Regions from separate parts of the Micrococcus sp. 140720015-1 genome, predicted to be linked through region 2. Evidence: predicted binding sites of a transcription regulator. Region 2 holds the regulator's gene; the other holds the start of a gene.
What was found. The regulator HspR, encoded in region 2, represses chaperone genes until heat shock. The targets are predictions, from matches to a motif close to AAGTTGAGTCNNNNNGACTCAACTT.
Positions count from the first base shown of each region.

Region 1: a site for HspR is predicted at 2,394-2,418, ahead of ACUXPL_RS02280 (Hsp20/alpha crystallin family protein). Genes of this name have one in related genera too.

Region 1 is NZ_JBSEYC010000001.1:466,395-480,399, reverse strand. Features, by position in the region: gene ACUXPL_RS02290 (aldehyde dehydrogenase family protein) at 1-50, shown strand, start outside; gene ACUXPL_RS02285 (GMC family oxidoreductase) at 119-1,714, shown strand; gene ACUXPL_RS02280 (Hsp20/alpha crystallin family protein) at 1,820-2,302, opposite strand; gene ACUXPL_RS02275 (ABC transporter ATP-binding protein) at 2,530-3,501, shown strand; gene ACUXPL_RS02270 (ABC transporter permease) at 3,498-4,292, shown strand; gene ACUXPL_RS02265 (sensor histidine kinase) at 4,289-5,515, shown strand; gene ACUXPL_RS02260 (response regulator) at 5,512-6,186, shown strand; gene ACUXPL_RS02255 (O-acetyl-ADP-ribose deacetylase) at 6,207-6,734, opposite strand; gene ACUXPL_RS02250 (hypothetical protein) at 6,791-7,228, shown strand; gene rmuC (DNA recombination protein RmuC) at 7,294-8,553, shown strand; gene ACUXPL_RS02240 (SLC13 family permease) at 8,694-10,394, shown strand; gene ACUXPL_RS02235 (4-hydroxy-3-methylbut-2-enyl diphosphate reductase) at 10,516-11,622, opposite strand; gene ACUXPL_RS02230 (hypothetical protein) at 11,676-12,764, opposite strand; gene xseA (exodeoxyribonuclease VII large subunit) at 12,952-14,005, shown strand, end outside.
Region 2 is NZ_JBSEYC010000001.1:214,576-228,580, forward strand. Features, by position in the region: gene ACUXPL_RS00995 (MMPL family transporter) at 1-1,098, opposite strand, end outside; gene ACUXPL_RS01000 (hypothetical protein) at 1,260-1,772, opposite strand; gene ACUXPL_RS01005 (MarR family winged helix-turn-helix transcriptional regulator) at 1,769-2,245, opposite strand; gene ACUXPL_RS01010 (MMPL family transporter) at 2,310-4,604, shown strand; gene ACUXPL_RS01015 (Dps family protein) at 4,681-5,307, opposite strand; gene dnaK (molecular chaperone DnaK) at 5,634-7,493, shown strand; gene ACUXPL_RS01025 (nucleotide exchange factor GrpE) at 7,657-8,319, shown strand; gene ACUXPL_RS01030 (DnaJ C-terminal domain-containing protein) at 8,388-9,380, shown strand; gene ACUXPL_RS01035 (heat shock protein transcriptional repressor HspR) at 9,377-9,928, shown strand; gene ACUXPL_RS01040 (alpha/beta hydrolase) at 9,907-10,974, shown strand; gene trmB (tRNA (guanosine(46)-N7)-methyltransferase TrmB) at 10,997-11,992, opposite strand; gene ACUXPL_RS01050 (hypothetical protein) at 12,063-13,382, opposite strand; gene ACUXPL_RS01055 (DedA family protein) at 13,388-14,005, opposite strand, start outside.

The sequences.
Region 1 (14,005 bases), 250 kb from region 2:
ACCAGAACACCGAGCCCGCGGTGACCGGCTGGTTCGCCGACCGCCGCTGAGCCCCCTCCCCGTGGGCGCGGGGCCAGACCCCGCGCCCACCCGTGACCACCGAAAGGATCCCCGGATCGTGACCACCACCACCCCCGACGCCTCGACCCCGCAGCCCGACACGCCCGTCTACGACTACATCGTGGTCGGCGGCGGCTCCTCTGGCGCCGCCCTCGCGGCCCGCCTGTCCGAGGACCCCCAGATCAGCGTCGCCCTGCTGGAGGCCGGCCCCACCGACGTGGACCTCGACGAGGTCCTCGAGCTGCGCCGGTGGCCCGAGCTGCTCGAGTCCGGCCTGGACTGGGACTACCCCATCGAGCCGCAGGAGAACGGCAACTCCTTCATGCGCCACTCCCGGGCCAAGGTGCTCGGCGGCTGCTCCTCCCACAACTCCTGCATCGCCTTCTGGCCTCCCCGCGAAGACCTGGACCAGTGGGAGGCGATGGGCGCCACCGGCTGGGGCGCCGAGCACACCCTGCCGCTGGTGAAGAAGCTCGAGAACAACCGGGCCGAGGGCGATCACCACGGCCACGACGGCCCCGTCGAGCTGATGGACGTGCCCGCCGACGACCCGACCGGCGTCGCCCTGCTCGAGGCCGCCGCCCAGGCCGGCATCCCGACGACGGCGTTCAACACCGGCGAGACCGTCGTGAAGGGAGCCAACTGGTTCCAGATCAACCGCAAGCAGGACGGCACCCGCGCGTCGTCGTCGGTGTCCTATCTCCACCCGATCCTCGACCGCGAGAACCTGGACATCCTCACGGACCACTGGGTGAGCGAGGTGCTCTTCGACGAGGACCGCCGCGCCTACGGCGTCCGGCACGTCGCGGACCGGCACGGCCGGCAGGCCGAGATCCACGCCCGCGCCGAGGTCATCCTCTCCGCTGGGGCGATCAACACGCCCAAGCTGCTGATGCTCTCCGGGATCGGCCCCGCCGAGCACCTGGCCGAGCACGGCCTCGACGTGCGCGTGGACGCCCCCGGCGTCGGCTCCCACCTGCAGGATCACCCCGAGGCGGTCATCTCCTGGGAGTCCAAGCAGCCCATGTACCGCGACGCCACGCAGTACTGGGAGATCGGGATCTTCTCGCCGACCAAGGAGGGGCTGGACCGCCCCGACCTGATGATGCACTACGGCTCCGTGCCGTTCGACATGCACACCTACCGGCAGGGGTACCCGACGGCGGACGAGACGTTCTGCCTGACCCCCAACGTCACCCACGCCAAGTCCCGTGGCACCGTGCGCCTGCGCTCCAACGACTACCGGGACAAGCCGGCCGTGGACCCGCGCTACTTCACCGACCCGGAGGGCCATGACATGGCCGTCGCGGTGGCCGGGATCCGACTGGCCCGGGAGATCGTCTCCCAGCCGGCGATGGCGGAGTGGGCGGGGCGCGAACTGGCCCCGGGCGAGCAGGCGCAGACGGACGAGGAGATCGCCGACTACGTGCGCCGCACCCACAACACCGTGTACCACCCGGTGGGCTCGGTGCGCATGGGCGCCGACGACGACGCCATGAGCCCCCTGGACGCCCGCCTGCGCGTCAAGGGCGTGACGGGGCTGCGCGTGGCCGACGCCTCCGTGATGCCCGAGCACGTGACCGTGAACCCCAACATCACGTGCTTCATGATCGGTGAGAAGGCGGCGCAGCTGATCCTGGCCGATCGCGCCTGACCACCACGCGGATGCGGCGGGCCCCCGGTGGGGGCCCGCCGCATCTGCGTTCGGGGGCGGACCGCGCGCCGGTCACGCCGGCCGCGCGGCTCCGTCAGAGGGCGATCACTCGCCGGAGGCCTCGGCGGCGGAGCCCTCCACGGTCTGCGTGGCCGCGGGGGCGGCACCGCCGTGGGTGACGGAGATCTTGCGGGGCTTGGCCTGCTCCGCCACCGGGATGGTGAGGGTCAGGACGCCGTCGCTGTAGTCGGCCTGGATGCGGTCGAGGGCCAGGCCCTCGCCCAGGGTGAGCTGGCGGGCGAAGGTGCCGGCGGAGCGCTCACGGGTGAGCCAGCGGCGGTCCTCGCGGGCCGGGTCCTCCTTGCGCTCGGCGCGGACGGTGAGCGTACGCTCCTCCACGTCCACGTCGATGGAGGCCGGGTCGACGCCGGGCAGCTCGACCTCGGCGACGAAGGCGTCGCCCTCGCGGTACAGGTTCATGGGCATGGACGCGGTGCCGGTCGCGCGGGTCGTCAGACCGTTCACCAGGCGCTCCATCTCACGGAAGGGACGCTCCATCTCGCGGAACGGATCGATGGGACGGGCCATGTCGGTTCACTCTCCTCGGGAGTCGGGTGGGCGCCGCTGACACCGCGGCGTCTGATCACCACAACAGCACGCCCGGCGAACCTATTCCAGAAATCTGCGTGAACTCCGCTCAACTTTCTGGAGGACGGCCCGCCCGCCGCGGCGCGGCCCCACCCATGACATTCGTCATGGCGCATTCCTGACGTCTGCCGCTCCCGCGGGGCGCGCCCCGTGGCGAGGCTGGAGCCATGAGCAACGCACCCGCACTCGCAACCCGGGGACTCACCCGCCGCTTCGGACCGGTCCGGGCCGTCGACGGCGTGGACCTCACCGTCCCCACCGGCGAAGTCCTCGCCCTCCTCGGGCCCAACGGCGCCGGCAAGACCACGCTGCTGGACATGGCCCTGGGCTTCAGCCCGCCCTCGGACGGCACGGTCCGCGTCCTCGGCTCCGACCCCGTCGCCGCCGTCCGCCAGGGCCGGGTGGGCGCGGTGCTGCAGACGGGCGGCCTGCTGGAGGATCTGAGCGTCCGCGAGACCGTGGCCATGGTGGCCGGCTGCCACCGCCGCCACATCGGCGTGCCCGCCGCCCTCGAGCGCGCCGGCCTCACCGGGCTGGCCGGCCGCCGGGTGAAGAAGTGCTCCGGAGGCGAGCGCCAGCGGCTGCGCTTCGCCCTGGCCCTGCTCACCGACCCCGAGCTGCTGATCCTGGATGAGCCCACCGCGGGCATGGACGTCCGCGCCCGCCACGACTTCTGGGACACCATGCACGCCGAGGCGGACCGGGGCCGCACCATCGTGTTCGCCACCCACTTCCTCCCTGAGGCCGAGGACTTCGCGGACCGGATCGTCCTGATGCGCGAGGGCCGGATCCACGCGGACAGCACGCCCGCCGAGCTCGCCACCGGTGGGTCCGTCACCCTCACGGGCCGCTGGGCCGGCGGCGGAGACGATCCGGACGCGCCCGCCCGCCTCGCCGCCGCCCTGGGCCTGCCGCAGGACGCCGTCCAGCTCGAACCACAGCACCCCTCCCCCGGCCGCCTGCGCGTGCGCGTCCCCGCCGGGGGCTCGGTCACCGGCGACGACGTCGCCCGCCACCTGCTGAACGAGCGCCTCGTCGAGGACCTCGCGATCACCCACGCCTCCCTCGACGACGTGTTCCTCTCCCTGACCGACGCCGGCCAGCCGGCACTCTCCGAGCCGCAGGAGTCCCTCGCATGAGCACGACCACCACCGCCCCCGGCCGCCTGGTCGGCTACGCACGCCGCGAGTTCGTCCGCAACGTGCGGATGATCGAGAGCTCGTTCTTCATCGTCGTCCTCCCCGTGGCGCTCTACCTCATGTTCGGCGCGCTCTCCGACTGGGGTGACCTCCCCGTCGGCCACGGGAACGTGTCTGCGTACACCATGACCGGCATGGCCGTGTACGGGGCGGTCATGGCCACCACCTCGATCGCCGGCTCGGCCGCCGTCGAGCGCCAGTCCGGCTGGGGCCGCCAGCTCTCCCTGACCGCGCTCACCCCGGGCGCCTACCTCGCCGGCAAGTGCCTCGTGGCCCTGGCCATGGCCGCCCTGCCCGTGCTCGCCGTGCTCGCCGCGGGCGCGCTCACGGGCGCGGAGCTCGACGGCCCGCTGCGCTGGCTCACGACGGGCGCCCTCGCCCTGGTGTCCTCGCTGCCGTTCGCGCTGTTCGGCCTGGCGGCCGCCCTGCTCTTCCGTTCGGAGGGCGCCGTGTCCGCGGCGTCGGGCATCCTGGTGGTGTTCGGCTTCCTCGGGAACCTCTTCGTCCCGCTCTCGGGGATCATGTTGGACATCGGGCGCTTCACTCCGGTGTACGGGGCCGGCGCCCTCGCCCGGTGGCCGCAGATGGAGGGAGAGAGGGCACCGATGGGAACGGAACCCGCCGCCGCCGCGGACCCGCTGTGGCTGCCGCTCGTGAACCTGCTGGCCTGGACGGCCGTGTTCGCGGTGGTCTGCCTGCTCGCCTCCCGCTCCCGGACGGCCCGCGCATGAGCCCCGACGGAGGATCCCCGGCTCCGGCCCGCCCGGCGGTCGGCACGGCGGAGCACGACCCCGCCGTCCTGCCGCTGCACCTGTGGCCGTCCACGCTGGGGTTCGCCGGGGTGTGGCTCATCAGCTTCGGCTTCGTCCTCGTCGAACTCCTCCGCCGGGCGTTCACGCCCGGGGACGGGCGGGGCGAGGCGATCCTGGGGGTGGCGGCCATCGCGGTCTTCGTCCTCGTCTACCTGGCCGCGTTCGTGGTGCCTCGCCCGGTGCGCGCGTGGCCTGCCTGGGCCAACACGATCCTCACCTGGCTCGTGCTCGCCGCGTGCGTGGCCGTGCTGACCCGGATCCTGGGCGTCCACGCCCTGCTCTACTCCCCCTTCCTCGTGGCCGCATGGCTCTTCCCCCACCGGCTCCGCGTGGGCCTGATCGGCGCCGGTGTCACGGTGGCCGCGGTGCTGGCGGCCGGGCTGCTGTTCTTCCCCGGCGATCCGGCGCTGCCCGTCGTGCTGGGCAACCTCGCCGTCGTCCTGGTGGTGCTGGTGGGCATGCGCCTGGCCATCGGCCGGGACGACCGGGTCATGGAGATGACGCATGAACTCGACCTCGCCGGCCAGCGGGAACGGCTCGGCCGGGATCTGCACGACATCCTGGGCCACTCCCTGACCACCATCAACGTCAAGACCCAGCTCGTGCACCGACTGATCGACGCGGACCCCGCCCGGGCCAAGCAGGAGGCCGCCGAGGTGATCGCCCTCTCCCGCACGGCCCTCGCCGAGGCGCGGGCCGCCGTCGCCGAGCTCGCCGCCCCGGAGCTGGGCGGGCAGCTCTCCCTCTCCGTGGGGGCGCTGCGGGACGCCGGGACGGCCGTCGAGGCCCCGCCGCCCGGCGCCGTCACCGAGGTGCCGGAGCGTCGCCGCGCCCTGGCCGCCTGGATCGTGCGCGAGGCCGTGACCAACGTGCTCCGCCACGCCGGGGCCCGCCGGGTGCGCATCAGCCTGGACGCCCACCACGTGGCGGTGCTCGACGACGGCGCCGGGTTGCCGGCCTCCGTCGCGGCGGGTGTGGGCCCCCGCACCCTCGCCGAGCGGGCGGCCGCGGAGGGCGCACGCCTCGAGGTGGGGCCGGGGCTGGGCGGAGCCGGCACCGGCGTGGCCGTGCACTGGGGCGGGAGCGCGACGGAGGCCGCACGCGGGGTGCTGCCCGCCGCCGAGGGCAGGATGGACGCATGAGAGAGGCAGCCGACTCGACCTCATCCCCGGCGACGCCGCCCTCGACCGGTCGCGGGCCCGGGGCTCCGCTGCGCCTGCTGCTGGCCGACGACCAGGCGCTCGTGCGCGGCGCCCTGGCCGCCCTCCTGGACACCGAGCCGGACCTGACCGTCGTCGCCCAGGCCGCCTCCGGGGACGAGGTGGCGGATGCCGTCGAGGCCCATGACGTGGACGTCGCCCTGCTGGACATCGAGATGCCCGGCGTGGACGGGCTCGAGGCCCTGCGCCGGATCCGGGACCGCGGCCTGGACTGCGCCGTGCTGATGGTGACGACCTTCGGCCGCCCCGGCTACCTGGAGCGGGCCCTGGCCGCCGGGGCCCGGGGATTCGTGGTCAAGGACACCCCGGCCGAGCAGCTCGCCGACGCCGTGCGCGCGGTGGCCCGCGGTGAGCGCGTGGTGGATCCCTCGCTCGCGGTGGACACCCTCGCGGCGGGGCCGAGCCCGCTGACCCCGCGGGAGGTCGACGTGCTGCGCGAAGCGCTCACGGGGGCCTCCGTCCGGGCGATCGCCGCGCGCCTGCACCTCTCGGCGGGCACGGTGCGCAACCATCTGAGCGCGGCGATCGGCAAGACGGCCACCAGCACGCGCGGCGAGGCCGCGACGGTCGCGCGCGACCGCGGGTGGTTGTAGGGGCGGCTCAGCGGAGGAGCTCAGGTGAGATGCGCGAGCGCCGCACGGAACGCGGCCTCCGCCGTCTCGCCGTACGGCACGAACAACACCTCGTCCACGGTGCCGCCCACCTCGTCCGCCATCGCGTGGCAGGTCTCGACGGCGATCCGCGCGGCGTCCTCCATGGGCCAGCCGTAGATCCCCGCGGAGATCGCTGGGAACGCGACCGTCCGGGCGCCAAGCCCGGCCGCCACCTTCAGGGACTCGCGGTAGCACGAGGCCAGCGTGTCGGACTTGTCGATCGTCTTGGCCCACACCGGGCCCACCGTGTGGATGACCCAGCGCGCCGGCAGGCGCCCCGCCGTCGTCGCCACGGCCTGCCCGGCGGGCAGCCCCTCCGGCAGGTCGGTCTCGCGCAGGCGGCGGCATTCGGCCAGGATCTCGGGGCCGCCGCGCCGGTGGATGGCGCCGTCCACGCCTCCGCCGCCGAGCAGGGTGGAGTTGGCGGCGTTGACGACGGCGTCCGCGTGCGTGGCCGTGATGTCCCCGGGGGCGATGGTGAGCTGCATGGGTTCACGCTAGGCGCGGGTGGGCGCCGTCGGACAGGGCCGGTAGCCTCGGCCCCATGAGCACCCCGACGCCCACCGGACCGACCCCCACGCCTCCCGGCGGCGAGCTGCTGCCGCTGATCAGCCTCGCGGTGGAGCACGTGTTCGACACGCTCGGCCGGCAGTCCGTGTTCGCCCCCACGATCCTCGCCGTCACCGCCGACGGCCAGCGCGGCATGTGGGAGCACCCGGACCTCGAGCCCGAGCAGGCGGCCGCCACGGTCGCGAAGATCAGCCCGCGCCCCACGCGGGCGGTGGCCGTGTTCGACGGCGAGATCGAGACGGCGGACGGACCCCGCCCGGCCGTCGCGGTGGAGGCCTTCGACGCCGCCGCCCTGGCCTCGACCCGCATGGTCTTCCCCTATCTGCCCGGCGTCGCCGCGGCGGGCATCGCCGCCCGCGTCGACGGCGACCCGCAGGTCGTGGCCAACGGCCCCAACCCGCTCTTCGGCTGAGCCGCCCACCACGACGACGGCGCGCCGCCGCCTAACGTGTCCCTGCGGCCTGCGAGGGTGGGGGCATGGAGATCCTCAGCCTGCTGCTCGCCCTCATCCTCGGACTCGTGTTGGGCGCCCTGGTGGGCGCGTGGCTCATGTGGCGCCGGGCGGCCGGCGGCGGTGAGGAGGCCCGCCGGGCCCAGGCCGAGCTGGCCGCGCTGCGCACCGAGCACCAGGGGGTGCGAGAGGAGCTCGCGGCCGCCCGGGCGGAGCAGCGGGCGCTCACGGCCGCTCGCGCCGAGGACGCCGAACGCCAGCGCGCGGAGTCCCAGGTGATGTCCACGCTCGCGCCGCTGGGCCAGCGGCTGGCGGCGCTCCAGGAGCAGGTGAGCGTGCTGGAACGGGATCGGGCGTCCCAGTTCGGCCGGCTCGGGGAGCAGCTCCGCGCCGCCGCGGCCACCGACCGTGACCTGCTGAACCAGACCACGTCGCTCATGGCCACGCTCAAGTCCACCTCCGCGCGGGGCCACTGGGGCGAGGCGCAGCTGCGGCGGGTCGTCGAGGCGGCGGGCATGCTCCACCACGTCGACTTCACCGAGCAGGCCACGCTGTCCGGCAAGGACGGCGAGCGCCTCCGCCCGGACCTCGTGGTGTCCCTGCCCGGCGGCAAGGCCATGGCCGTGGACGCCAAGGCCCCCATCGGGGACGCGCTGGCCGCCGAGGCCCTCGCGGACGAGCCCGGCGAGGAGGCGTACGAGCGGCGCCAGGCGCTGGCCGCCCAGCACGCCGCGGCCGTGCGCCGCCACGTGGATCAGCTCTCCGCGAAGTCCTACTGGGCCGGCCTCGAGCACTCCCCCGAGCTGGTCCTGTGCTTCCTGCCCGCCGAGTCGCTCCTGGCCGCGGCGCTGGACGCGGACCCCGGGCTGCTGGACCACGCGTTCTCCCGAAACGTCGCCCTCGTCGCCCCCGTCTCCCTCCTGACCGCCCTGAAGTCCGTGGCCTACGCGTGGCGGCAGGACACCCTGGCCGAGAACGCCCACACCGTGGTGGCCAGCGCGAAGGACCTCTACGAGCGTCTCGGCACGCTCGGCACCCACCTGGACCGCATGGGCGGCTCCCTCAAGACCGCCGTGGACCGCTACAACCAGCTCGTCGGCAACGTCGAGTCGCGCGTGCTCCCCGCCGCCCGGCGCCTCCGCGACGCCGACCCGGGCCTGGCCCCCACGCCGGACATCCGCACGCTCGAGTCCGCGCCCCGACCCCTGGCCGCCCCGGAACTGGTCGCGGGTGTGGAGGAGGACGAGCTGCGCCGTCGTCGGCAGGAGTCGGCGCGGGAGGCGTGAGCGGGGCCGGGTCGGTGGGCCGGGCGGATGGGCCGTCGCGGCCCGGAGGTCGTCTTTCCGTGTCCCAGGCCACTTGCTACCGTGAAACTCCCAGAGAATTGCCAGGCCGCGCCAAGGGCCTGACCTGAGGAGGAGGCCCCGTGGAGTCCCGATCGATCCCCCCGCCGAGCAACGTCAACGAGCACGTCTCCCGCTTCGACCCCCGGGCGGCCGCCCAGGAGTTCGAACACGAGCTCTCCCCGGGCATGCGTGACGAGCCGCTGACCGGCGGCGAGAACGTCAAGCGCATCATCGGCCTCGTGGCCGGCCCCCTGCTGGCCGTCGCCCTGTTCCTGCTGATGCCGGGCGACCTCGGCGTCTGGCCCCGCCTCGTCGCCGCCACCGCCGTGCTCATGGCCGTGTGGTGGATGACCGAGGCCCTGCCCATCCCCGCCACCGCCCTGCTGCCGCTCGTCGTCTTCCCGCTCGGCGTGCCCGCCGAGGAGTCCGACGGCGGCATCACCTTCGACGCCGTCGGCGCGAGCTACGGCAACAACGTCATCTTCCTGTTCATGGGCGGCTTCATGCTCGCCCTGGCCATGCAGCGCTGGAACCTGCACCGGCGCATCGCGCTCGGCGTCCTGAAGTTCATGGGCGCCAGGACCGTGAACCTCGTCCTGGGCTTCATGATCGCCACCGGGTTCATCTCCATGTGGGTGTCCAACACCGCCACCGCCGTGATGATGCTCCCCATCGGCGTGTCCATCCTCGTGCTCGTCCAGCGCTACGGCACGGACGGCGCCCTGACCGCGGACGAGGCAGCGGACCGGGCCGACCGCCCCGCCGCGCCCGCATCCGCGCCCGGCGAGGCCCCCACGCAGGCCGAGATCCGCTCCCTCACGAAGACGAACTTCGGCACCGCGCTCATGCTCGGCATCGCCTACGCCGCGTCCATCGGCTCGCTCGGCACCATCATCGGCACCCCGCCCAACACCCTGCTCGCGGGCCACATGGCCGCCGAGCACGGCGTGGAGATCGGCTTCGGCCAGTGGATGCTGGTCGGCGTGCCGATCGCCGTCGTGCTGCTCTTCGCGTGCTGGTTCCTGCTCACCCGCGTGCTGTTCCGCCCCGAGATCGACGAGGTCCCCGGCGGCCGCGACCTGATCGCCACCGAGCTGGCCCGCCTCGGCCGCATGAGCGCCCCCGAGGCCAAGGTCCTCGCCGTCTTCGTCCTCGCCGCACTGGCCTGGATCACCGTGCCGCTGATCTCCGAGTACGTCCTGGACCTGACGTCCCCGCTGCTCTCGGACGCGGCCATCGCCATGGTCGTCGGGCTCGTCCTGTTCCTCCTGCCGGCCGGCGGCGGGGCCGGGCGCGGCGTGCGCCTGCTCGACTGGGAGGCCGCGAAGGAGCTGCCGTGGGGCGTGCTCCTGCTGTTCGGCGGCGGCCTGGCCCTGTCCGGTCAGTTCTCGAAGTCGGGCCTGTCCACGTGGCTCGGTGAGCAGGTCAAGGGCCTCGGCGACATCCCCGTGTGGGTGCTCGTGGTGATCGCCGCCGTCGGCATCCTGCTGCTGACCGAGATGACCTCGAACACGGCCACCGCGGCCACGTTCCTGCCCGTCGCCTCCGGCGTGGCCCTGGGCACCGGCGTCGCCCCGCTCATGCTGGCCGCGCCCGTCGCCCTCGCCGCAACCTGCGCGTTCATGCTGCCCGTGGCCACCCCGCCGAACGCCATCGCGTACGGCTCCGGCTACGTGACCATCGGCCAGATGGTGAAGGGCGGGGTGTGGCTGAACATCATCGCCGCCGTGCTGATCTCCATCGCGTCGATGACCCTGCTCGTCTGGGTCTTCGGACTCTGAGTCCCTGACCACCCGCCGGCCCGGAACGCCGAGGCCCGGGCACACTGAGGCCCGCAGACTCGCCGCTACGCCGGCGTCGTGACGGCGAGTCTGCGGGCCTCAGCGAGGAGACGGGGCGCGGTCAGGCCTCGGCGTCGCGGCGGCGTCCGCCGAGCGAGCGGGACTCGTCACCCACCCGCTTGAGCTCGGCGCGCAGCTCCTTGGGCAGGGAGAAGATGATGTCCTCCTCGGCGGTCACCACCTCGTCCACCTGCCCGTAGCCGTACTCGGCCAGCAGCGCGAGCACCTCCTGGACCAGCACCTCGGGCACGGACGCGCCCGAGGACAGGCCCACGGTGGCCACGCCCTCGAACCAGGACTCGTCCACCTGGTTGGCGAAGTCCACGCGCTCGGCGCGGGAGGCCCCGTACTCCGCGGCGACCTCCTTGAGGCGCACCGAGTTCGAGGAGTTCGCCGAGCCCACGATGATCACCAGGTCGCACTCCGGCGAGATCGACTTGATGGCCGCCTGCCGGTTGGAGGTGGCGTAGCAGATGTCGTCCGAGGGCGGGTCCTGCAGGTTCGGGAACCGCTCGCGCAGCACGGAGACGATCTCGAGGGTCTCGTCCACGGAGAGCGTGGTCTGGGAGAGCCAGATCAGGTTGTCCGGGTCCTCCACCTGGACGGTGCGGGCCTCGGCAACGTCGTTGATCACCGTGGTGTGCTCGGGCGCCTCGCCGAATGTGCCCTCGACCTCCTCGTGACCGTCGTGGCCGATCAACAGGATCCGCTTGTCCTGCTTCGCGAAGCGCACGGCCTCGCGGTGCACCTTGGTCACGAGCGGGCACGTGGCGTCGATGGTGCGCAGGTTGCGCTGGGCGGCCTCCTCGACGACGGCCGGGGACACGCCGTGCGCGGAGAACACGGTCAGGGCGCCCTCGGGCACCTCGTCCAGCTCGTCGACGAACACCACGCCGCGCTCGGTCAGGGTGTCCACGACGTGCCGGTTGTGGACGATCTCCTTGCGCACGTACACGGGGGCGCCGTGGTGCTCGAGGGCCTTCTCGACGGCGACCACGGCGCGGTCCACACCGGCGCAGTAGCCACGGGGGGCGGCCAGCAGCACGCGCTTCTCACCGGACACGGGCGCGGCCGCCTCCACCTCCTCACGGGAACGACGAACGCGCGGGACCTGCGGCATCCCGAGGCCGACGGCGGACGGACGGGCGGAGACGGAGGGAGCGGACATGCCCTCCATGCTATCGGCCGGGACGCAGACCGGCCCCGGGCTTCGCCGCGGGCTCAGCGCGACGTGACGTCGGCCGCGGTGTGAGAGCGGCCCACCGTGGAGGAACCGCCCGCCCGGGCGGCACGGACCCGGCCACGCCGAGCGACCCACAGCTCCGCCAGGGCCAGCAGCAGGCCCGCGGCCAGCACGATCCAGCCCAGGGTGGTCAGGGTCTGGGGGTAGGGGGCGACGGCGGCCGCGAACGCCGGGCCCGCGGCGTCCTCCATCTGCTGGACGAACGCGGCCACCCCCGGGGAGGCCCCCTCGGGCGCCGTGAGGTGGACCGCGTCCGGACCCAGACGGGCGCCGCCGATCAGCCCGCCGGTCAGGGCGACCGCACCCGCCACGGCCACGGCGAGGCCCCGCCGCCGTCGGGGGGCGAGCAGCAGGGCGCCCACGAGCGCCAGCACGGAGGCCGCGGCGGCCCAGCGCCAGTGCGTGGAGGCGTCCACCCAGCGGTGCACGGTGGCCCGGTCCGTGCCGGCCAGGGCGTCGATGCGCGCGTCCATGCGCAGCGCGGTGCTGTCCCGCAGGTTCGCGGCGCGGTCGTACAGGGGCGCCAGCAGGGTATCCGCGGCCCAGTCGCCGACGTCCGCGCCCACGATCCTCTCCAGCAGCGCCTGCGCGGGCAGGTCGAACCGGTCCTCGCGCAGGTCACGTTCGATGTCGCCCAGGGCGGCGGTGATCCCGGACTGCGCGACGGGACCGAACGGGATGGTCACGTCCGCGCCCGAGCCGGGCTCGTCCGCGCCCTCCGGGTCCTCGAGCTGGGCGAGCCAGGCGCGCCGGGCCTCGTCGGCGGTGTCGGACCAGCCCTGCACCACCTGCGGGTCGTCCGCCACGCGCTGGGCCAGCGGGCGCAGCAGGTCCTCGGCCGTCTGGGCCAGCGGGCCCGGCACCTGCTCGGGGATGGCGTCGTGCACGACGTCGTCGATCACCCCCGGCACGGCGGCGCGGACCTCGGGGTCCACCGCGACCTGCTCCGTCACCCCGCGCAGCAGCTCCGGGCGGTGCGTCGCCTCGTCGACGAGGGCGCCGGCCGTCGCGAGCACCGCCAGCAGGCCCGCCAGGGCCGCGACGAGGAAGCTGAGGGTGGTGCGCATGAGGTCCTTTCCGTTCCGTTCCGACCCCGTCGAGCGTACTGATCCTGGCCGGAGGTTCCCCGGTCTGAGCGCCCCGACCGGGCCGGCGGCGGGTCCGGGGACGCCGGGGCGCCGTCTTGCGCGTCCGGCGAGGGCGGTACGGTGGGCCCGTGCCCGGGCGGACCGGGCGCGGACAGGAGGGACCCGGATGGACCAGCCCGTGACCGAGGGCGCCTCGGCGGCGCCGGACGTGCCCGTCTCGGCACCCGCCCGCGCGGGCGAGACCTCCGCCGAGCGGCCGTGGCCCCTGCGCCGGCTCTCCGAGAACCTTAAGGCCCACATCGAGCGTGCCCCCGCCACGTGGATCGAGGGCCAGCTCATCGAGTTCAAGAACAACCGCGGCAACGTCTACATGACCATGCGGGACCTCGAGGAGGAGGTCTCCCTGCCGCTCACCGCGTGGCGGAACGTCGCCATGACCCTGGACGGGACCGTCCAGCAGGGCTCCCGCGTGGTGGCGCGCGTGAAGCCGAACTTCTGGCTCAAGGCCGGGCGCCTGTCCATGAACGTGCAGGAGATGCGCCCGGTCGGCCTCGGCGATCTGCTGGCCCGCGTGGAGCTGCTGCGCCGGGCCCTCGCCGAGGAGGGGCTGACCTCCCCCGCACGCAAACGGCCGCTGCCCCTGCTCCCCCACCGAATCGGGCTCATCACCGGCCGCGACTCGGACGCGAAGAAGGACGTGCTGCGCAACACCCTGCTGCGCTGGCCCGCCGCCGAGTTCGAGATCCGTGAGGTCGCCGTGCAGGGCGCCGAGGCCCCGCGGCAGGTGGCCGCCGCGCTCGCCGATCTCGACGCCGACCCGGCCGTGGACGTCATCGTCATCGCCCGCGGCGGCGGCGCGCTCGAGGAGGTCGTGCTCCCCTTCTCGGACGAGTCGCTGGTGCGCGCCGTGGCGGCGGCGCGCACGCCCGTCGTCTCGGCGATCGGCCACGAGGCGGACCGCCCGGTCCTCGACGACGTCGCCGACCTGCGCGCCTCCACGCCCACGGACGCGGCCAAGCGGATCGTCCCGGACGCGGCCCAGGAGGCCGCGGGACTCGCCGACGCGCGCCTGCGGCTGGCCGCGGCCGTCGAGCGCCGCGTGCGCGCCGAGGCCGAGGGGCTCGCGGCCCTGCGCTCCCGGCCCGTGCTGGCGCGCCCGCACGTGATGGTGGACACCCGGCAGGAGGAGACGGACCGGTGGCGCGAGCGCGGCCGGTCCG
Region 2 (14,005 bases):
CTGCCGGCCGGCGGCGAGTCGGGCGGCGCCGTCGTCGGCCTCGGCCTGGGCGGCCGCGAGCTGTTCGGCGCCCGCGTCGGCCTCGGCCTGGGCGGCCTCCAGCTGCGCGCGGGCGGCGTCGGCCTGGTCCTGACCGGCCGCCAGCTGTGCCTCGCCGGCGGCGAGCTGCGCCTCCTGGTCGGCGAACTGCGCGGCGACCTGCTCCGCCGGGATGCCGGCGGCCTCGGCCTCGGCCAGCGCGGCGTCCCGGGCCTGCTCGAGCTCGGCGCGGCCCGCGGCCAGCTGCTCGGCCTGGGCGTCGAGCTCGGCCTGCCCGGCCTCGAGCTCGGTCCACCGGTCGCCGAGCTCGGCCTGCCCGGCCTCGAGCTCCTGACGCCGCGCGTCGATCTCGGCCTGGCCGGCCTCGAGACGCTCCGCCTGCTCCTCGAGCTCGGCACGGCCGGCGTCGAGCTGCTCCTGGCCGTCGGCCACCTTCTGCTCGGCCTCCCGGAGCGGGGCCAGGGCATCGGCCGGCAGGGCCTCCAGGCCGCGCTCCTCGAGGTCGGCGCGCGCGGCGTCGAGCGTGGCCTGCCCCTCGTCCAGCTGGGCGGCGGCCTCGGCGAGGCGCTGCTCGCCCGCGTCGGCCTCGGCCGCGCGCCGCTCGAGCTCGGCCCGGCCGTCCTCGATCTCCTGGCGTCCGTCCGCGAGGCGCTGCTCGCCGTCGGCCAGCTCGGTGCGGCCCTCGTCGAGCCGGGTACGGGCGTCGTCCCGCTGGGCCTGGGCCTCGAACGGGTCCACGACGCCCTCCACGGCCTGCTGCTCGGCGACGTCGTCCAGCAGGGCGGTGATCTGCTCGCGCTGGGCGTCGGTCAGGGGGGAGCCGTCCTCGCTGGTGAACACGACCTGGCCCCTGCCGCGGGAGGCCTCGGGGAACTCCTCCTTGAGGCGGTCCGTGACCTGGGCGGTGGGCGTGCCGGGGATGGTGACGGTGGAGGAGAGCGTGCCGCCGAAGGCGAGGAACCCGCCGACGGCGAGGGCCAGGGCGAGCACCCAGGCGAGGATCACGAGGAGGGGGCGGCGGGCGGCGCCGAGGCCGAGACGGTAGAGCAGTGTCGCCATGGGAAGGGGAGGTCTCCGTGCGCTGGGGTGGGACGCGGCCGGACGCGGCGCGCCGCCTCCGATGCTACACCTAAGCGGAGCGAACCGCTCCGGTCCCGGCGCGGGCGCCTGGCCGGCCCGCACGCAGACCCCGACGCCCCCGACCCCGGGCGGCGTCGCGGTCAGGCGGAGGGCGGGCGCAGGACCAGGTCCGCCGCGGCGCGCGGGGCATGCCGGGCCAGGTAGTCCTCTTCCTGTGCGGCCCAGCGGTCCCAGTGCGGGGCGAAGGTCTCGCCGTCCCGGGCCAGGGCCCGCGTGCGTCGCGCGGGGGTCTCGAGCTCGAGCCACACCGCCAGGTCGAGCAGCGGTCGGGCGGCGGTGCTGAGCGCGCCCACGCCCTCGCACACCACGACGTCGGCCGGCGCGGTCCGCCGCGGCGGGCCGGGGGCGGCGCGGTGCCAGTCCCACGTGGTCCAGGTCGCCGTGCCACCCTCCCGCAGGGCGCGCACGACGGCCGGGTAGGGGCCGTCGTCGCCCACCGCCGCGGCCAGCCCGTCCCAGCCCCGGTACATGGACTCGATCTCGATCACCTCGACCCGCGCGAACGGTGCGATCCGGGCCGCGAGCGCGGCGGCGAGGACGGTCTTGCCCGACCCCGAGCGGCCGTCCAGGCCGATGAGCGCCGGTCGGGTCACGGGTCCTCCGGGGCGGGGTCCGTCAGTGCGGCGGTGGCCGCCTCGAGCACCCGCACCGCAGCCCGCAGCTCCGCGGCGGAGAATCCCTCGAGGGCGGCGCTCAGTCGCTGGGACATCGGTTCGAACGCGCGCTGTCCGTCGCGGCGGGCCGTGTCCGTGTGCTCCACCAGCACGCGCCGCCGGTCGCCCTCGTCCCGGCGGCGGCGGACGTGGCCCGCGGCGGCCAGGCGGTCCACGAGGGCGGTGGCAGAGGCCCGGGTGAGGTGCAGGTGGGCGCCGAGGTCCGAGGCCGTGACGGGCTCACCGGCCGCCGCGCGGGCCATCAGGTACGCGAGGGCTCTGAGGTCCGTGCGGTGCAGGCCGACGCCGCGGCCGGCCTCGTCGACGGCGTGCTCCGCGCTCTCGCTGAAGACGCGCAGCGCGTGGACCACGGCGAGGTGCTCCGCGGGGGCGGAGGGGGGCTGCGTGGTCATGGCCGGGAGTCTAGCCAGCCCCCATGGTTGTTTGATCATCGAACCATCCCCTACGCTCGGTGGCATGCCCACCCCGCCTGACCTCTCCGCCTACCGCACCCCCGCCGCCACGGGGCGTCCCCCTCGGGGGCTGCGGCTGGGCCTGGCCGTGGCGCTCGCCGTGGTCTGGTTCGCCGTGCTCGGCCTGGGCGGGCCCGTGTTCGGCAAGATCGGCGACGTCTCCTCGAACGACCAGGCCACCTTCCTGCCGGCGTCGGCCGAGTCCACCCGCGCGGGGGCGGAGGCGGCGGCGTTCCAGGACGGCGAGGCCGTGCCCGCCGTCGTCGTGGGCCCGGCGAGCACCGCGGACCCCGCGGCCGCCTTCCCCGCGCTCGCGGACCTCGCGGGCCGGCTGGGCGAGGTGCCGGGCGTGGCCGACGTCGCCGGCCCGATCCCCTCCGACGACGGCGCGGCGGTGCAGTTCCTGGCCTTCGTCGACTCCTCGGCCGGGGCCGAGCGGCCCGTGGCCGACGTGGTGGCCGACCTGCGGGAGGTCGTGGCGGACCCGGCCGCCGCCGACCCCGCCCTCGCCGGGACCGTGGCCGCGGACATCGAGTGGCACGTGGGCGGTCCGGCGGGCCTGGTCGCGGAGCTGGGCGGCGCGTTCGCGGGGATCGACGGGCTGCTGCTCCTCGTGGCGCTCGTCGTGGTGTTCGTGATCCTCGTGGCGGTCTACCGCTCCGTGCTGCTGCCGGTCCTCGTGCTCCTGACGGCCGTGGCCGCGCTCTGCGGCGCGATCGTGGCCGTCTACGGGATGGCCGTGGCGGGCTGGATCCAGCTCAACGGCCAGGCCCAGGGCATCCTCTCGATCCTCGTGATCGGGGCGGCCACGGACTACTGCCTCCTGCTCGTGGCCCGGCACCGCGAGGAGCTGCTGGTCCGGGCGGACGTCGGGGAGGCGCTGCGGGCCGCCCTGCGCGGGTCCTTCGGCGCGATCACCGCGTCCGCCTCGACCGTGGCCCTCGCCCTGCTGATCCTGATGGCCTCGGACCTCAACTCGACGCGCTCCCTCGGCCCCGTGGCCGCCACGGGCGTGGCGTTCGCGTGGCTCGCCGCCCTGACCCTGCTGCCGGCGCTGCTGCGGCTGACCGGGCGTGCCGCCTTCTGGCCCACGATCCCGTCCCCCGAGCGCGCGCGCCGTCGCACGGAGCGTCGCGCCGCCCGGGGCCGGGCCTTCACCCCGCCGCGCGACGGGGCGGGCCGTCCCGTCGCCGGCCTCGAGGAGGACCACGGGGTGTGGACGCGGGTGGGTGCCGTCGTCGCGCGCCGGCCCCGTCTCGTCTGGGTCGCCACGACGGTCGTGCTCCTCGCCCTCTGCGGCGGTCTGCTGCAGCTGCGCGCGGACGGCGTCGCCCAGGAGGACGTGCTGCTCGGCGACTCCGACGCCCGGCAGGCCCAGGCCCTGCTGAGCGAGCACTTCGACGCCGGCGCGGGCGCCCCCGCCCAGATCCTCGCCCCGGCCGGGGACGCGGAGGCGGTGCTCGCCGCCGTCGCGGAGGACCCCGGCGTGGCCGAGGCCGAGGTCACCACGGACGCCCCCGAGGCCGCCGCGGGCCCACCCCCGGGTGTGACCGACGCGGAGGGCGGGGCGGGCGCCGCGTCCGCGCCGGAGCCGCAGCCCCGCGTGGTGGACGGCCGCGTGCTGGTCTCGGCCACCCTGGCGGACCCGGGCGAGTCCCTCGCCGCGCAGCAGACCGTGGCCCGCCTGCGCGACCGGCTCGCGGACCTCTCGACGTCGGGTGAGATCCTCGTGGGCGGCCCGGCGGCCCAGGCGCTGGACACGAACGTCACCACGCAGCGCGACCTGTGGGTCGTCATCCCGCTGATCCTCGCGATGCTGCTGGTCATCCTCGCGGTGCTGCTGCGCTCGCTCCTGGCACCCGTGCTGCTCGTCGCGGCCACCGTGGTCAGCTTCGGTGCGGCCCTGGGCGTCTCGGCCCTCGTGTTCCGGCACGTGTTCGGCTTCGAGGACGCCGACCCCACCGTGCCGCTGTACGGCTTCGTCTTCCTCGTGGCGCTCGGGATCGACTACACGATCTTCCTGATGACCCGGGCGCGGGAGGAGACCCCGCGGCACGGCACGCGGGCGGGCGTGCTGCGCGCCCTCACCGTCACGGGCGGGGTCATCACCTCGGCCGGCGTCGTGCTGGCGGCCACCTTCGCCGCGCTCGCGGTGATCCCGCTGATGTTCATGGTGCAGCTCGCGTTCATCGTGGCGTTCGGCGTCCTGCTGGACACGCTGATCGTGCGCTCCCTGCTGATCCCGGCGCTCGTGCGGGACATCGGCCCGAAGGTGTGGTGGCCGGCGAAGGTCGACTGAACCGCGCAGGAGGGAGGGGCCCGACCGTCAGTGCGGTCGGGCCCCTCCGGTGCACGGGCGCCTCAGTGGCGCGCGGTCACTTCTTCTTGGACTTCTTCGCGTCCGACTTCTTCGTGCGCCCGGCCTTCGGGGCGGGCGCGGACTGGGCGCCCTTCACGCGGCCCGCGGCGGCGGCCTCGGTGGTGGTGCCTGCGCTGCTCAGCCGGCCGTCGTCGGTGGTCAGGAACGAGCGCATGAACCACTGGAACAGCTCGAGCTGGGCCACCTGGTCGATGAGGATGTCCTGCGTGACCGGGTCGAGGTCCTCGGTGGCGTCGATGGCGGCGCGGTGGTCCGTCACGACGCCGTCGTAGACGAGGTCCAGCGCGGCCAGATGCTCCAGGGTCGACGCGCGGCCCAGCGTGTAGTCGTCCCACGCGCGGGCTGCCACGAGTGCGCCCGGGGTGCCGGCGGGGGAGACGCCCAGGGTGGCGATGCGCTCCGCGAGGACGTCCACCATCCCGCGGACCAGCTCGATCTGGGGGTCGAGCATCTCGTGCACGCCGATGAAGCCGGGGCCCACCACGTTCCAGTGGGCGTGCTTCAGGGTGAGCTGCAGGTCGTTGAGGGCGTGCAGGCGGCCCTGGAGGATCTCGGCGGTGCGGCGGCCCGTGCTCAGGGACAGGCCCGGGACGGTGTACTCGGCGGCGTTCTTCTCGGCCATGGTGGTGCTCCTTCTCCGTCGGGGTGGGCGCGCCGTCGGCGACGCCCCGTGATCCGCCATCCAACCGCGCGAGACCCCCGCGCTGCCAGGGCCGGGCGCCTGCACCGGAACGGAGCGCAGGCGAATCCGGGGCCTCGGGAATGGATCGTGGACGGCCCGCGTTGACCCCCGCAGAAGCAGAAGTGAGTGAAGTCGACTCAGGTTCACTTGACAGTCCACCACCCCGGTGGCAACCTGAGTCATGAAGGCTCAAGTCCCTGCGGTGCCGGTGCCCCCGGCCCGCGGGTCCGGCCCCCGCTTCACCGTCAGACAGGAAGGACCCCACCATGTCCCGTGCAGTCGGCATCGACCTCGGCACCACCAACTCCGTCGTCGCCGTCCTCGAGGGTGGCGACCCGGTCGTCATCGCGAACGCCGAGGGCGCCCGCACCACCCCGTCCGTCGTCGCGTTCTCCAAGGGCGGGGACGTCCTGGTCGGCGAGGTCGCCAAGCGCCAGGCCGTCAACAACCCCGAGCGCACCTACGCGTCCGTCAAGCGCCACATGGGCACCGACTGGACCACCGAGGTGGACGGCAAGAAGTACACCCCGCAGGAGATCTCGGCCCGCACGCTGATGAAGCTCAAGCACGACGCCGAGGAGTACCTGGGCGAGAAGGTCACCGACGCGGTGATCACCGTGCCCGCCTACTTCAACGACGCCGAGCGCCAGGCCACCAAGGAGGCCGGCGAGATCGCGGGCCTGAACGTCAAGCGCATCATCAACGAGCCCACCGCGGCCGCGCTGGCCTACGGCCTGGAGAAGGGCAAGGAGGACGAGCTCATCCTGGTCTTCGACCTGGGCGGCGGCACCTTCGACGTGTCCCTGCTCGAGGTCGCCAAGGACGAGGACGACTTCGCCACCATCCAGGTGCGCGCCACCGCCGGCGACAACCGCCTCGGCGGCGACGACTGGGACCAGCGGATCGTGGACTGGCTGCTCCAGCAGGCCAAGTCCAAGGGCGCGGACCTGTCCAAGGACAAGATCGCCCTGCAGCGTCTGAAGGAGGCCGCGGAGCAGGCCAAGAAGGAGCTCTCCTCGGCCACCTCCACCAACATCTCGCTGCAGTACCTGTCCGTGACCCCCGAGGGCCCGGTGCACCTGGACGAGCACCTCTCCCGCGCCAAGTTCCAGGACCTCACCAAGGACCTGCTCGAGCGCACCCGCAAGCCGTTCGAGGACGTCATCAAGGAGGCCGGCGTCAAGGTCTCCGACATCGACCACGTGGTCCTCGTCGGCGGCTCCACCCGCATGCCCGCCGTCTCCGAGCTCGTGAAGGAGCTGACCGGCGGCAAGGAGCCCAACAAGGGCGTGAACCCGGACGAGGTCGTCGCCATCGGCGCCTCGGTGCAGGCCGGCGTGCTCGCCGGTGAGCGCAAGGACGTGCTCCTGATCGACGTGACCCCGCTGTCGCTGGGCATCGAGACCAAGGGCGGCGTGATGGCCAAGCTCATCGAGCGCAACACGGCCATCCCCACCAAGCGCTCCGAGACGTTCACCACGGCCGAGGACAACCAGCCCTCCGTGTCCATCCAGGTCTTCCAGGGCGAGCGTGAGTTCACCCGGGACAACAAGGCGCTGGGCACCTTCGAGCTGACCGGCATCGCCCCGGCCCCGCGCGGCATGCCCCAGATCGAGGTCACCTTCGACATCGACGCGAACGGCATCGTGCACGTCTCCGCGAAGGACAAGGGCACCGGCACCGAGCAGTCGATGACCATCACGGGCGGCTCCTCGCTGTCCAAGGAGGACATCGACCGCATGGTCAAGGACGCCGAGGCCCACGCGGACGAGGACAAGAAGCGCCGCGAGGCCGCCGAGCGCCGCAACCAGGCGGAGCAGTCCGCGTACTCCGTGGACAAGCTCCTCCAGGACAACGCGGACAAGCTGCCCGAGGACGTCAAGACCGAGGTGCAGGCCGACGTCGACGCCCTGAAGGCCGCCCTGGAGAAGCAGGACAACGACGACGAGGTCGCCGCCGCGTTCGAGAAGCTCCAGGCCTCCCAGGTCAAGATCGGCGAGGCCCTCTACGCCCAGCAGGGCGCGGAGTCGGCCGACGCCGGCGCCGAGTCCGCCGCCCCACAGGGCGACGACGAGGACATCGTCGACGCCGAGGTGGTCGACGAGGACGACGAGAAGAAGGCCTGACACCCCGGGGCGGGGCGGGCGTCCACGCCCGCCCCGCCCGGAGGCCCACGACGCCGGCGGGCCGGCCCGGCAGCGCCCCTGCCGGGCCGGCCCGCCGGCCTTCCCGCACCACCCCCGCGCGGCGGACCCGCCGCACCCACCACCCGCTTCGAAAGGACACACCATGAGCGCCGACCAGCAGCGTCCGCACGGCTCCTCCGACGCCGAGCGCGGCTCCGAGGAGGAGCCCATCGTGTTCAACGACCGTCGCCGCATCGACCCCGAGACCGGTGAGCCCCGCGTCTCCGCCGAGAGCGCGGCCGAGCAGACCGAGGACGGCGACGCCCTCGCCCAGGCCGAGCGCATCCTCGACGAGGCCGGCGCGGAGGCCGGGGCCGAGGCGCCGCAGCCCGCGGCCTCGGACCGCGAGGCCGAGCTCGAGACCGACCTGCGCCGTCTGCAGGCCGAGTACGTGAACTACAAGCGTCGCGTGGACCGCGACCGCGACCTGGCCCGGGACGCCGGCGTGCTCAAGGCCGTCACCGCGCTGCTGCCGGTGCTCGACGACATCGACGCCGCCCGCGCCGCCGGCGACCTGACGGACGGTCCGTTCGCCGCCATCGCGACCAAGCTCGACACCGCCCTGGCCGGCCTCGGCCTCGAGCGCCACGACCAGGAGGCGCTGGCCGGCGTCGAGTTCGACCCGGCCGTGCACGAGGCCGTGATGCGCCAGCCGCACGCAGAGGTGCCCGCGGACCACGTGGTCCAGGTCTTCCGCAACGGCTACGTCCGGGACGGCCGCGTGCTGCGCGCCGCCCAGGTGATGGTCTCCGCCGGAGACGAGTGACCCCGTCGGCCGGCGGCCCGCCCCGCCGCCGGCCGACCCCCTGACCGATGCACACGAGAGGAGGCACCATGGCCTCGCAGGATTGGATGGACAAGGACTTCTACGCGACCCTGGGGGTGTCCAAGGACGCCTCCGATGCGGACGTGAAGAAGGCCTACCGCAAGCTCGCCCGCACCCACCACCCGGACCAGAACCCCGGGGACGAGGCGGCCGAGAAGAAGTTCAAGGAGATCTCGGAGGCGTACGCCGTCCTGAGCGACCCCCAGGAGCGCCAGGAGTACGACGCGATCCGCGCGATGGGCGGCGGCGCCCGGTTCTCCGCCCCGGGCGGTGCCGGCGGCGGCGGCTTCGAGGACGTCTTCGGCGGCATGTTCGGCGGCGGGGGCGGCCCCCGCACCACGCAGTCCGGGCCCGACCTGTCGGACCTGTTCAGCGGGATGTTCGGCGGCGCCGCCGGCCAGACCGGCGGCTTCGGCCCCGGCGGCTTCGGTGACGCCGGCTACGCGCGGCCGCGCCCCACGAAGGGCGCGGACCGCACCGCCACCACCACGATCTCCTTCCGCGGCTCGATCCAGGGCACCACGGTGTCCCTGCGCGCCGCGGACGGCGAGACGATCGAGGTGAAGATCCCCAAGGGCATCCGCGACGGCCAGAAGGTCCGGGCCCGCGGCAAGGGCGCGCCCGGCGCGGCCGGCCGCGGCGACCTGCTGGTCACCGTGCACGTGCGCGAGCACGAGTTCTTCCACCGGGACGGGGACGACCTGCGCATCACCGTGCCCGTCACCTTCCCCGAGGCCGCCCTCGGCGCCACGATCGAGGTGCCGACGCTGGAGCGCCCCGTGAAGGTGAAGGTGCCGGCGGGCTCCCAGTCCGGCCGCGTGCTGCGCCTGAAGGGCCGCGGTGTCGAGCGCGGGACGACGACGGGTGACCTGCTCGTGGAGCTGCACGTCACCGTGCCCACCGAGCTCGACGACGACGCCCGCGCCGCCGTCGAGGCCCTGCAGTCCGCCACGGCCGGCGACGATCCGCGGCGGGAGCTGGCCCGGAAGGCCGCCTGGTGAGCGCCCGCGACGGCGCCGCCCGCGCGGACCGGGGCCGCGAGCGGGGTCTCGACCGGAACGCCCCCGTCTTCGTGATCTCCGTGGCCGCCGAGATGGCGGACATGCACCCGCAGACCCTGCGCCAGTACGACCGGCTCGGCCTCGTGGTCCCCGCCCGCCAGGGCGGACGGCACCGCCGCTACTCCCTGGCCGACGTCGAGCGGCTGCAGACCGTGCAGGCCCTGAGCCGCGAAGGCATCTCGCTGGAGGGCATCCGCCGCGTGATCGCGCTGCAGCGCGAGGTCGAGCAGCTGCAGGACACCGTGGTCGAGCTGGCGGCCCAGGTGGACCGCCTCCACCACGCCTCCCGCCTGGCCCGCGTCTTCACCGTGGGCTCCGGCGGCGACGTCTCGGCCCGGTACGCCGACCGGATGGCCGCCCGCCGCCAGGCCGCGGCACGGACCGAGGCGGACGCCGCGGGCCAGGCCTCCCCGGGCGTCCTGCGGATGCTGCCCTCCGGCGGCGCCCGCCCCCGACGGGTGCTCACGTGGCAGCCCGAGCAGGACTGAGCCGGGCGTCGTTCGGGGCGGCCGCGCGGTCCCGCGTCCAGGAGCGGCTGCGCGCTGACATGGCCCGGCGCGACGGCCTCGGCCGGCAGGCCCGCAGCGCCCTGGACGGGATCGTCCACGCCCTCAAGCCGGAGGGCATGGACCCGCACCTGCCCGCCCGGCATCTGCTGGACTACGTCCTCGACGGCCCGGACGGTCCGCGCGCGGTGGTCGCAGCGGGGGACCCCGCGACCGCCACCCACCTGACCTGGCTCGTCTCCGGCATGGGCATCCGCCCCCAGACGGCCATGTGGGGGACGGCCCGGGAGGCCGCCCACCTCGCCGCCGCCCAGCGCGCCGCCGGCGCACCCCGCCCCGTCGTCATCGCGTGGCTCGGCTACCCCGCGCCCACGCCCTGGCGGGTGGTGCTCGACGGCCCCGGCCGGCGCGGCGGCGCGATGCTCGCCGCGGATGTGCGGGCCTGGTGGGAGTTCCTGCGCCACGGGCCGGGGGAGGAGGACGACGCCGCCCCAGCCCTGCGCGCCCGCGGGACCGCCGTGCACGGGGCCGTGGAGGCCCACTCGTACGGCTCGCTCGTGGCCGCGCACGCCCTGCGCCTGCTCGCGGACCGGGGCCTGCAGCCCGACGACGCCGAGGCCCCGCGGCCGGCCGAGCGTCCCGTCGAGGCCCTCGTGGTCTCGGGCGCGGTCGGCCTGCCCGCCGCCCTGGCAGCCCGGGCCGCGCACCTCGGCCTGCGGTCCGGACGGGTGTTCCGCGCCCTGGCCCCGGGCGATCTCCTCGCCCGGGTCGGCCGCGCGGTGGGCCGGCGTCGGGACTGGACGGACGCCGCCGCGCTGCCGGTGGTCCCGCGGCCCGGCCTGGCGGGGGCCACCGTCCGCGGCCACCACACGGCCCGCTGGTCGCCGACGGCCCCCGAGGACGCCCCGAGGGGCTACCGGGACGCCGGGTCCGTGACGCTCGCGGCGACCGCGCGGGTGACCGCCGGCCTGCCGCTGCCGCCCGTCCCGGACGGCGCCGACCCGGCCGGGCCGGTCGCCCCGGCCTGAGCGGCCCCGTCGGGCCCCGTGCTCAGCGGCGGCGGTACGCCAGGTCGAACACGAGGCGCCCGGCCCGCTGGGACTTCGCCTCGAAGCTCGTGATGGGTCGGCCCTCGAACCGGGGCGCCCAGCCGCCTTCGTGGTCCACGGGGTCCGCGGCCGCCGCGCCGGCCCGTGCCTCACCCAGGCCGGCACGCAGCGGGCGCTCCTCCTCGGCCGCGCTCTCCCAGCCCGCGGGCAGCGGCTGGGCACCCACCTCGGTCTCCCTGCCCTCGCGGCGCACCCGCGTGAGCGGGGATTCCTCGCCCGCGGCGCGCCCGGGGAAGAGGTTCTCGAACCCCGGGTGCGCCTCGAGCACCTCGCGCATCTGCACGGCGTAGCCCGACCAGTCCGTCGCCAGCCGCAGCACCCCGCCGGGGGCGAGCACCCGCGCCACGCGGTCCGCGAAGGCGGGGGAGACCAAACGGCGTTTGTGGTGCCGCTTCTTGTGCCACGGGTCCGGGAAGAACACCCACACCTCGGAGACGGAGCCGGGCGTGAGCAGGGCGTCCAGCAGCTCGGGGGCGTTGGCCTCCACGGCGCGGACGTTCTCCAGGCCCTGCTGCTCCACGCGCGTCATGAGCGCGGCCAGGCCGGGCACGTAGACCTCGACGGCGAGCACGTTCCAGTCCGGCCGGTCGGCGGCGGCCTGCGCCGTGGACTCGCCCAGCCCGGAGCCGATGTCCACCAGCAGGGGAGCCTCGCGCCCGAACACCCCCGCCCAGTCCAGTCGGGCCCGGGCGTCCACCGAGGTGGCGCCGCGGCCGCGGGGCACGTCCACGAGGACCCGCTCCGCCTGGCGGTCCCACACGGCCTGACGCCCCGCGTTCAGGCGCGCGCCGCGTCGGACGAAGGAGACCGGCTCCCGTCGGACGAGGGCGGGGTCCTTGTCCCGATTGTGGTCGTGCGCGTGGACGCGCTCGGCGGGCGGCGGCGCGGCATCGGGGCCGGGTGCGTCCGGGCGGGGGCGGGGGAGGTGCTCAGTCATCGCCCCGATCCTGCCACGGCCGCGCGTCGACGGCGCAGACCGCGGTCGACGACGGCGCCCGGCGCCGGGGTCAGGGGGTGCCGCTGGAGCGGTCCCCCGACGCGGGCGCCGAGGCCGTCGTGGCGGTCGGCTCGGGTGCGGACTCGGTCGGCTCGGGTGCGGACTCGGTCGGGTCCGGCGCGGGGTCTGTGGCCGGCGCGCTCGTGGACGGACCGGACGGGCTCGGGGACGTCGGGGTCGGGGACGTCGAGGTCGGCGTCGGGTCGGGGGTGCTCGGCGTCGGGCTGCCGGATCCCGTGCCCGACGGCGAGGACGAGGTGGGGGTCGACGTCGGCGAGGACGGAGTGGCCGAGCGGGTGGGCGCGGGGGCCGAGGAGGACGGGGCCGTGCTGCTCGGCACCGGGGTGCTCGCGCTGGGCGTCGGGGCCGCCGTGTCGGCGGGCGCGGAAGGGGGCGGCACGGGTGTGCCGGTGGCCTCCTCCGTCCACGAGGACGTCTCGGGCTCCGGCTCGGGGGCGGGCTCCGGCTGCTGCTCCGCGGGGGGCGGGGTGGAGCGGTCCGGCAGACGCAGGTCGGCGGGGGCGGAGGCGGCGTCCGCGGCGACGTGGCCCAGGTCGGACAGCCAGGCGGTCGCCGTGTCCCGGGGGATCCGCACCGTCAGGACGCCCGCGGCGGCCGGCGCCATGGACGCCTGGTCCGCCTCGAGCATCAGGCTGCCGTCCGGGAGGAAGACCACCGCGTCCCACACCCGGCGGTTCTCCACCTGCTCCGGGGCGTCGACCGCCGAGTCCAGACGTGAGCCGATCACGTCCGGGTCGTTGGCCATGCGCTGGCGCACCTCGGCGCGGAACGCGTCCCAGCCGTCGGGGGTGAAGAGATCGGCGGTCTCGAGCACGCGGTCCTCGCGGGCCGAGTACCAGATCACGTGCGAGGTGGACACGGAGTCCGTGCCGCGCCGTTCGGTGGCGAGCAGGCGGGCCGCGGCGATGTCCTCGGCCACGACGGCGAGCTGCGGCTGGATCTCCAGGCGCGGGTCCGCGCTGGGGTCGGTGTCCCGGCGGTACTGGTCGATCTGGTCGCGCACGGCCCCGGCCATGGCGTCCGTCCAGGCCGGCGCCCCGGGCACCTGCAGCCACGCCCCGTGGTGGTCCGGGTCCTCGCCCTCGAGCACGGCGATGCTCGCCTCCGGCACCCGCTCGAGGTCGTGCGAGGGGACCTCGACCGTGAACGGGGCCATGTCCATGGACGGCAGGGCGGAGGCCGCCGTCGTGGCGGGCGCAGGCTCGGGCTGCGGCTCGGTGCGGGCACAGGCGCTCAGCGCCACCAGGGCGACGGCGGCCAGGCCGAGGGCCGCGCGGCCACGGCGGGGGGAGGGCAGGACGGGGCGCATGCGATTCACTTCCGGTGGTCGGAGGACTCCAGGATGGCCTCGACGCGGGCGGCCATCTCGTCCGCGGTCGGCGGGCGCCAGTCCGGGTCGTTCCGGCGGCGGGCGTCGCGGCGCAGGCGCAGGACCACCCAGATCGCGAGGAAGGCCAGGATCAGGACCAGGACGACGTTGGAGAAGACGTCCGCGTACTCGGAGATGACGTGGAACCGCTCCCCGAGCGCGTAGCCGCCGTAGACGAAGATCGCGTTCCAGATCAGGGAGCCCAGCGCCGTGAACAGGGTGAACTTCGCGAGGTTCATCCGCTCGATGCCCGCGGGGATGGAGATCAGGGAGCGGAACACGGGGACCATGCGGCCCAGGAACACGGTCCAGTAGCCGTAGCGGATGAACCAGCGCTCGGTCTTGGCCACGTCCTCCATGTCCACCAGCGGCATGCGGTCCGCGATGCGGTACATGCGGTGGCGGCCGAGCCACGCGCCGATGCCGTAGAGGGCCAGCGCTCCGACGATCGAGCCGACCGTGGCCCAGACCAGCGCGGCGTGCGGGCTGAAGGCGCCGCCGGCCGCGGTGAAGCCGGCCAGGGGCAGGATCACCTCGGACGGGATGGGCGGGAAGATGTTCTC